DNA from 2 places in the Streptomyces purpurogeneiscleroticus genome. Region 1 is predicted to be linked to the other one. Evidence: riboswitches for the same ligand, from Rfam matches in the RefSeq annotation. Region 1 holds a riboswitch; the other holds the start of a gene.
What was found. Region 1 has a riboswitch for glycine ahead of gcvT (glycine cleavage system aminomethyltransferase GcvT). Riboswitches for the same ligand answer to the same signal wherever they lie in the genome.
Positions count from the first base shown of each region.

Region 1 (4,408 bases):
TGCGCACCCGCGCTCACGTGTCCCCGTCCCTTCTCTCGGCAGGCACGTGGGGCGCCCGCCCGGTCATTGCACCAGCTTAAGGGCGGGTCCGGTGCCGGGCCCGGGCCGGGCGCGCGCGATCCGTCACGGTACGGTCCGGTTCGCGTCCGCGCCCCGTGACACGCGGCCCGGTTTCGCGTTACCCCAGGTCCTGTGCGTAGAACGGCCGGACCCGCTCGCGCATCCAGTCCACGACGGGGTCCTGTGCGATGTCCAGCATGACCAGCTGGACGGGCCAGGGCACCGGTACGGCGCCGAGGGCCCGGCCCAGGGCGGCGAGCGCGCCGTCCCGCTGCGCCTGGTCCTGGAACGCGGCCGCCGGGTCGGCGACCTGCACGCCGACGAAGAGCGTGGGCGCGTCGCCCTCGATGTTCGCGAGGCAGCGGCGGGCGGTCGTGACGTACGGAACGCCGGAGAACTCCAGCCCCGCCGCGGCGAGGAAGTCCACCGGCTCGTCCTGCCAGTCCGGCTCGTACAGCCGCACCCGGCCGCCGGAGGGCAGGCCCTCGCGCGGCATGTCACCGCGGCACAGCTCGGCCACGGCGGGCGGCGGCAGCGGTACGCCGACGGTGCCGTCCGGGTTCACGGCGATGCCGATCTTGGGCGGCAGGCCGCGGGCGAACTCGCGGGCCGGCGCGACCGTGCACGGCATGTGCGCCCCGACGACCCGCAGGAACTCCTGCTCGGAGCTGAAGACGGGGACGTACGCCATGCCGTCGGGCAGCTCCACCGTGGGCAGGTCCAGCCCCGGCCGGCCGAAGCCGGCGCTGTCGGGGCCGCCGCCCTTGGGCAGCGGCACCCAGATCCGGCTGCGGCCGAGCACCTCGACGATCCGGGCGCCGGCGTTGGGGTGGCCCACCGACGCCGCGAGCACCTCTTCCAGCTCGTTGGCCGGCCAGGCCAACTGCGGAATGCCCTGTTCGGAAATGCCCTGCCCAGGGATGCTCTGCTCCGGAATGTCCATGGTCACCACCCGCTTCGTACCGCGCTGCTTGGTCGAAAACCCTAGCGGTCCGCGGCGAGCGATTCGCCCCCCGTCCCGGAGCTCAAGACGGGGCGGTCGACGTCAGCCGAACGTCGTCCGCTCCAGTGCGTCCGCCGACCGCCGGTCCAGCAGCACCGACGCCGTGAACCCCTTCGGCAGCCGCGCCGTCCGGGCCCTTGCCAGCAGCCGCCGGACCGCGCGCCGGTGCCGCCCGAAGGCGTAACCGGACACCCCGCGGCCCCTCGCCCGCTGCCCGGAGAGCGCCACCTCCGGCGGCACGTCGAGCAGGACGAGATGCAGCTCACGGCCCTCCCGCCGGGCGGTGCGCGCGATCCAGCGGCGCACCCAGGCGAGCGTGCCGCAGTCGTGCACGACCACGCTGCCGCCGGAGCGCAGCGCCTGCCGCAGGCCGTGGTAGTGCGCGGCCCGGACCAGCGGGCGGACCAGGCCGTACGGCAGCCTGCCGAGCCGGCCCGCCTCCCAGCGCTCCCGTACGTCCTGGGAGTCGATGCGGTGCACGGGCGCACCGGCCCTGTCCAGCGCGGGCACCACGCGCTGCATGAGCGTGCTCTTGCCGCTGCCGGGCAGCCCCGAGACGATCACCAGACCGCCCGCGGGAAAGCCCAGTTCCCGGACGGCCGCCTCGCCCTCCATGCCGCGCAGGTCCATCAGGGGCGCGCCGCGGCCGGGACGCGCCACCGCCTTGGGCACGCGGGCACGGCGCGGCACCGCGCCGGGCGCGACCCCCGCCGTCGTCGCGCATACGGCTTGCCTCTGCACCGTGATCGCCCTCCCCGTTGGTTCACTGGGTCTCCCCCATACCCGCAGAGTGTCAAGAAAAGGTAATGAGCATCAAGCGCGGGACAGGTCGTGCGACGTACGGCGGGTGTGCGGGACGGGTACTCCGGGTGTACGGGCCGGATGCCCCGGGTGTGCGGGCCGGGACTCCTCTATCCGGCGCTCCCGTGCAATGATGTGCGCGCCACCGTGCACCGTGACCGCACACCGGCGCTCAACTGCATACCGGCCGCTTGAATCCGCGCGGGAGAGTTCCCGCCAGGCCACGGCGGGGCGCCGAAGGAGCAAGTACTCCCTTGAATCTCTCAGGCCCCTGTACTGCGCGGACGAGGCAGATCTGAAAAGCGGGCCGCCCGGGTGCGGCCCCACCCAAGGTGCAAGCCGAAGCCCCGATGGGGGCTTTCGGTGAACCTCTCAGGTTCCGATGACAGATGGGGAGACGTCCGATACGTCCCTGTCGTCCACCCCGGGAGCCCGCTGCCATGAGTGAACCCCGTCGTACCGCGCTCGATGCCACGCATCGCGCGCTCGGCGCGACCATGACCGACTTCGCCGGCTGGGACATGCCGCTGCGTTACGGCAGCGAGCGCGACGAGCACGTCGCCGTCCGCACCCGCGCCGGCCTCTTCGACCTCTCCCACATGGGCGAGATCACCGTCACCGGCCCGCAGGCGGCCGACCTCCTCGACTACGCGCTGGTCGGCAACATCGGCTCGGTGAAGCCGGGCCGCGCCCGGTACACGATGATCTGCCAGGAGGACGGCGGCATCCTGGACGACCTGATCGTCTACCGGCTGGCCGACCGGGAGTACATGGTCGTCGCCAACGCCTCCAACGCGCAGACCGTGCTGGACGCGCTCATCCAGCGACAGGCCGGCTTCGACGCCGCCGTGCGGGACGACCGCGACGCGTACGCGCTGCTCGCCGTCCAGGGTCCCGAGTCCGCCGGCATCCTGAAGAGCCTGACCGACGCCGACCTGGACGGCCTGAAGTACTACGCGGGCCTGCCCGGCACCGTCGCGGGCGTCGAGGCGCTGATCGCGCGGACCGGCTACACCGGCGAGGACGGCTTCGAGCTGTTCGTCCGGCCCGCCGACGCGGTCGCGCTCTGGGAGGCGCTGACCGAGGCGGGCAAGGGCGCGGGCCTGGTCCCCTGCGGCCTGTCCTGCCGCGACACGCTGCGCCTGGAGGCGGGCATGCCGCTGTACGGGAACGAGCTGTCCACCTCCCTGACGCCGTTCGACGCGGGCCTGGGCCGGGTCGTGAAGTTCGAGAAGCCCGGGAACGAGGGCCGCTTCGTGGGCCGCGAGGCGCTGGCCGCGGCCGCCGAGCGCGCCGCGCAGAACCCGCCGCGCAAGCTGGTCGGGCTGATCGCCGAGGGCCGCCGCGTGCCGCGCGCGGGCTACCCGGTCGTGGACGCGGAGGGCACCGCCATCGGCACCGTCACCTCCGGCGCCCCCTCCCCCACCCTCGGCAAGCCGGTCGCGATGGCGTACGTGGACGCGGCGCACGCCGAGCCGGGCACGAAGGGCGTCGCCGTGGACATCCGCGGCAAGCACGAGCCCTACGAGGTCGTCGCGCTGCCCTTCTACAAGCGCGAGAAGTAGCCGCCCGGCGTGGCGCAACCCGCCACGGCCCGTCCCTGCGGACGGTAGAAGTGACGCGTTCGCGTCTCACCTGTCAAGACCCTCTGCACGATCATTCCCGCGCATCCAGGAGAATCGAACCATGAGCAACCCCCAGCAGCTCCGGTACAGCAAGGAGCACGAGTGGCTGTCGGCCGCCGAGGACGGCGTCTCGACGGTCGGCATCACCGAGCACGCGGCCAACGCGCTCGGCGATGTCGTCTACGCCCAGCTCCCCGAGGTCGGCGACACCGTCACCGCGGGTGAGTCCTGCGGCGAGCTGGAGTCGACCAAGTCCGTCAGCGATCTCTACTCCCCGGTCGACGGTGAGGTCACCGAGATCAACGAGGACGTCGTGGCCGACCCGTCGCTGGTGAATTCCGCCCCCTTCGAGGGCGGCTGGCTGTTCAAGGTGAAGCTGAGCGGCGAGCCGGAGGACCTGCTCTCCGCTGACGAGTACACCGCTTTCACCGCCGGCTGACCTACGCCCGCCCGCCGTGCCGAGGGGTCACAAGCCCCTCGGAGGCTCCCACCCAGGAAGACTCATGTCGCTTCTGAACAGCTCCCTCCATGAGCTCGACCCCGACGTCGCCGCCGCTGTCGACGCCGAACTCCACCGTCAGCAGTCCACCCTCGAGATGATCGCGTCGGAGAACTTCGCTCCGGTCGCCGTCATGGAGGCGCAGGGCTCGGTCCTCACCAACAAGTACGCCGAGGGCTACCCCGGCCGCCGCTACTACGGCGGCTGCGAGCACGTCGACGTCACCGAGCAGATCGCGATCGACCGGGTCAAGGAGCTGTTCGGCGCCGAGTACGCCAACGTGCAGCCGCACTCGGGCGCCTCCGCGAACCAGGCAGCCCTGTTCGCCATGGCCAAGCCGGGCGACACCATCCTCGGCCTGGACCTCGCGCACGGCGGGCACCTCACCCACGGCATGCGCCTGAACTTCTCCGGCAAGCA
Region 1 is NZ_NHSG01000385.1:758-5,165, forward strand. Features, by position in the region: partial or broken gene CCS38_RS27910 (enhanced serine sensitivity protein SseB C-terminal domain-containing protein) at 1-17, opposite strand, end outside; gene CCS38_RS27915 (enhanced serine sensitivity protein SseB) at 179-1,003, opposite strand; gene CCS38_RS27920 (AAA family ATPase) at 1,106-1,804, opposite strand; glycine riboswitch at 2,057-2,153, shown strand; gene gcvT (glycine cleavage system aminomethyltransferase GcvT) at 2,305-3,429, shown strand; gene gcvH (glycine cleavage system protein GcvH) at 3,551-3,928, shown strand; gene glyA (serine hydroxymethyltransferase) at 3,993-4,408, shown strand, end outside.

Region 2 (4,408 bases), on a different contig from region 1:
ACCGCCAGCTGGACTACTGGGCGCGTACGGGACTGGTCGAGCCCAGCGTGCGGCCCGCGTACGGCTCGGGCACCCAGCGGCTCTACAGCTTCCGGGACGTTGTCGTCCTGAAGATCGTCAAGCGGCTGCTGGACACCGGCGTCTCGCTGCAGAACATCCGCACGGCCGTACAGCACCTCGCCTCCCGCGAACTGTCCGATCTGGCCCAGATGACGCTGATGAGCGACGGCGCGACGGTGTACGAGTGCACCTCGCCCGACGAGGTCGTCGATCTGCTCCAGGGTGGTCAGGGCGTCTTCGGCATCGCCGTCGGCGTGGTCTGGCGGGACGTGGAGGCCGGGCTGTCCCAGCTGCACGGAGAGCGCGTGGACACCGGGGAGACCCTGATCGGCCACAATCCCCACGACGAGCTGGCCCGCCGGAGGAACCGCGCGGTCTAGAGCGCCGGGCGGCGAGGCGGGGGCGGACGCGCGGTACGGAGCCCGTGCAGACGCACGGTACGACGCGGAACGCAGGAGTAGTCGTACGGCTTCGGCGGAAGCCGACGTACGGCGCCTGCCGGAGCGGTCCCGGCCCGCCGCGCGGCCGATTGTCAGTGGCGTACGGCACCATCAGTGACGTGAGACGTGCGCCGACGATCCTGCATCTGGACATGGATGCGTTCTTCGCGGCCGCCGAGCAGGCGGCCAAGCCCAGCCTGCGCGGGAAGCCCGTGGTGGTGGGCGGCATCGGCGGGCGCGGCGTCGTCTCCACCGCGTCGTACGAGGCCCGCGTCTTCGGCGTCCGCTCGGCCATGCCCACCGCCCAGGCCCGCCGCCTCTGCCCCAATGCCGCGTATCTCACGCCCCGCTTCCACGTCTACCGCCAGGTGAGCGAAAAGGTCATGGCGCTGCTGCACGAGCTGTCGCCCCTGGTGGAGCCGCTGAGCCTGGACGAGGCTTTCGTGGACCTGGAGGCCGGCGGTGTCGCCGACGACGCCGCATCGGCCCGTGCGGTGGGGGAGCAGCTGCGCCGGGACATCGTGGCGGTCACGGGACTGACCGGCTCGGTGGGGCTCGCGGGCGCCAAGATGCTCGCGAAGATCGCGTCGGAGCAGGCCAAGCCGGACGGCCTGGTGCTGATCGAGCCGGGCACGGAGCGCGAGCTGCTCGGGCCGATGACCGTGCGGACGCTGCCGGGCGTCGGCCCGGCCACGGCCGAGGCGCTGCGCAAGGCCGGGATCCACACGGTCGCGGAGACCGCTGAGGCCGGTGAGGCGGAGCTGGTGCGGCTGCTGGGGCGGGCGCACGGCGCGGGGCTGTACGCGATGGCGCTCGGCCGGGACGACCGGCCCGTGGTCGCGGAGCGGGACGCCAAGTCGATCTCCGTCGAGGACACCTTCGAGGTGGACCTCACCGACCGTACGAGGGTGCGCGCCGAGGTGATGCGGCTGGCGGACCGGTGCGTGCAGCGGCTGCGCGCGGCCGGGCGCTCGGGCCGGACGGTCGTGCTGAAGGTGCGCAACTACGACTTCTCCACGCTGACCCGGTCCGAGACGCAGCGCGGGCCGACGGACGACCCCGCGGTGGTGCGGGAGGCGGCCGGGCGGTTGCTGGACCTGATCGACACGACGGGCGGGGTGCGGCTGCTCGGCGTGGGGGTGACGGGCCTCGCCGACTTCACGCAGGAGGACCTCTTCGCGCAGGTGGCGACGGAGCGGGCGGCCGAGGAGGCCCGGCTCGTCGAGGAGGCCAGAGCGGCGGACGGGGCGGCAGCGGACAGTGGGGAGGAAGAGGCCGAGGAGGCCGCTGAGCGGCCCAGGAAGTGGCTGCCGGGCCTGGACGTGGTGCACGCCGAGTACGGCCCCGGATGGGTCCAGGGAAGCGGCCTGGGGCGGGTCACCGTACGGTTCGAGCAGCCCTGGTCGGCGCCGGGACGGGTGCGGACGTTTCTGGTGGACGATCCGGCGCTGACGCCGGGGGAGGCGCTGCCTCTGGTGGGCGGCGGTCCGCAGGACTCTGCCGCGGCGGATGTTCCGCCCGCTCACGAAGGGGAAGCGCACCCGCCCATGGCCGCGGATCCGCCCTCGTCGGCAGCTCCGGCAGTCGCGGAGCCGTCCTCGCCTGCCGCTCAGTCCTCCGGCGAGCCCGCTATCCGCCCGAACTCCCGGTCGGCGGAGCCGGCGGTCGGGCGGCCGACCGCGTCCTCCCCGGCGAGCTCCGCGTCCGTGGCGGAGATATCCAGCCGGTAGTGGTGGTAGAGCTGCAGTTCCTGCTCCGGCGAGAGGTGACGGCCCACTCCGAAATCCGGCGCGTCCTTGATCAGCTTCCGCTCGTACGGCACGTGCAGCGCGTCGTCGACCAGCCGGCTCGGCTCCAGCGGCACGAACGCGTCCCGGCTGAAGAGCCCCGTACGGACCGCTGCCCACTCCGGCTCGCCGGTCGCGTCGTCCAGGTACACCTCGTCGACGGTGCCGAGCTTGGTGCCGTGCCGGTCGAACGCCTTGCGGCCGATCAGACTGCGGGGATCGATATCGGTCTGCACTGTTCCTCCTACCTGCCGGAACCGCCCTTTGCACCCTACGAAACGGCACATTTCCCGCCCTGGCCACTCGAAGGATGCCGAGCAGTCGCGCTGGTAGGCTGGTCAGCGATCGATGACCCCGTGCGGGAGAGCTCTCCGACCCCCGGGCCGGAGGCGCCGAAGGAGCAACTCCTCCCCGGAATCTCTCAGGCACACGTACCGCGCGGACGAGATCACTCTGGAAAGCAGGGTGGGCCACGGACCAGTGCAGCACCGGAGCCCCTCCTCACCGACGGTGAAAACCGGACGCTGCGTGCGTTCCGGTGAAGCTCTCAGGTTGAGATGACAGAGGGGGAGGCCGTCCGGGCACCAGCGCCGTGGTGCCCCTCGTAGGTCCCAGAGACCAGGAGGCCCCCGCAGATGACCACCAACCGCATCTCGTTGACCGAGCTGGAGCGCGGCACCCCCTTCGAGCAGCGCCACATCGGCCCCGACCAGGCGGCCCAGGCGAAGATGCTCGCGCACATCGGCTTCGGTTCGCTGGACGAACTGACCGTGGCCGCCGTCCCCGACGTGATCAAGAGCGCCGAGGCGCTGGACCTGCCCCAGGGCCGTACCGAAGCGGAGGTCCTGGACGAGCTGCGGGGCCTCGCGGACCGCAACCGCGTGCTCTCCTCCATGATCGGCCTGGGTTACTACGGCACGTTCACGCCGCCGGTCATCCTGCGCAACGTCATGGAGAACCCGGCCTGGTACACCGCGTACACCCCGTACCAGCCGGAGATCTCGCAGGGCCGGCTGGAGGCCCTGCTGAACTTCCAGACCATGGTCGCCGACCTCACCGGGCTGCCCACCTCCGGCGCCTCGCTGCTGGACGAGGGCACCGCGGCCGCCGAGGCCATGGCGCTCGCCCGCCGCGTCGGCAAGGTCAAGAAGGGCGTCTTCCTCGTCGACGCCGACTGTCTGCCGCAGACCGTCGCCGTCATAGAGACCCGCGCCGAGCCCACCGGTGTCGAGGTCGTCGTCGCCGACCTGAGCGACGGCATCCCCGCCGAGATCGCCGAGCGCGGCGTCTTCGGTGTGCTGCTGCAGTACCCCGGCGCCTCCGGCGCGGTCCGCGACCCTCGCGCGCTCATCGAACAGGCTCACGAACTTGGCGCGATCGTGACCATCGCCGCCGACCTCCTGGCCCTGACCCTGCTCACCTCGCCCGGCGAGCTCGGCGCCGACATCGCGGTCGGTACGACGCAGCGCTTCGGTGTGCCGATGGGCTTCGGCGGCCCGCACGCCGGCTTCATGGCCGTCCGCGAGAAGTTCGCCCGCAGCCTCCCCGGCCGCCTGGTCGGAGTTTCCGTCGACGCCGACGGCAACAAGGCGTACCGCCTGGCCCTGCAGACCCGCGAGCAGCACATCCGCCGCGAGAAGGCCACCAGCAACATCTGCACCGCGCAGGTCCTCCTCGCCGTCATGGCCGGCATGTACGCCGTCTACCACGGCCCCGAGGGCCTGGCCGCCATCGCCCGCCGTACCCACCGCTACGCCTCGGTCCTCGCCGAGGGCCTCCGCGCCGGCGGCATCGACGTGGTGCACGGCACGTACTTCGACACCCTCACCGCGCGGGTCCCCGGCCGCGCCGCCGAGATCGTCGCCGCCGCCCGCGAGGCCGGCGTCAACCTCCGCCAGGTCGATGCCGACCTGATCGGCATCGCCTGCGACGAGACCACCGGGCGCGCCCAGCTCACCGCCGTGCTCGGCGCCTTCGGCATCCAGGGCGACATCGAGCAGCTGGACGCGGCCGCCGCCGACGCGCTGCCCGAGTCCCTGCTGCGCAGCGACGACTACCTCGCCCACCCGGTCTTCCACCAGTACCGCTCCGAGACCGCGATGCTGCGCTACCTGCGCACCC
Region 2 is NZ_NHSG01000122.1:9,277-13,684, forward strand. Features, by position in the region: gene CCS38_RS06395 (MerR family transcriptional regulator) at 1-440, shown strand, start outside; gene CCS38_RS06400 (DNA polymerase IV) at 620-2,230, shown strand; partial or broken gene CCS38_RS06405 (PRC-barrel domain-containing protein) at 2,116-2,523, opposite strand; glycine riboswitch at 2,637-2,734, shown strand; gene gcvP (aminomethyl-transferring glycine dehydrogenase) at 2,923-4,408, shown strand, end outside.
Region 2: linked by a shared signal. The riboswitch ahead of gcvP (aminomethyl-transferring glycine dehydrogenase) and the one ahead of gcvT (glycine cleavage system aminomethyltransferase GcvT) in region 1 are both predicted to bind glycine.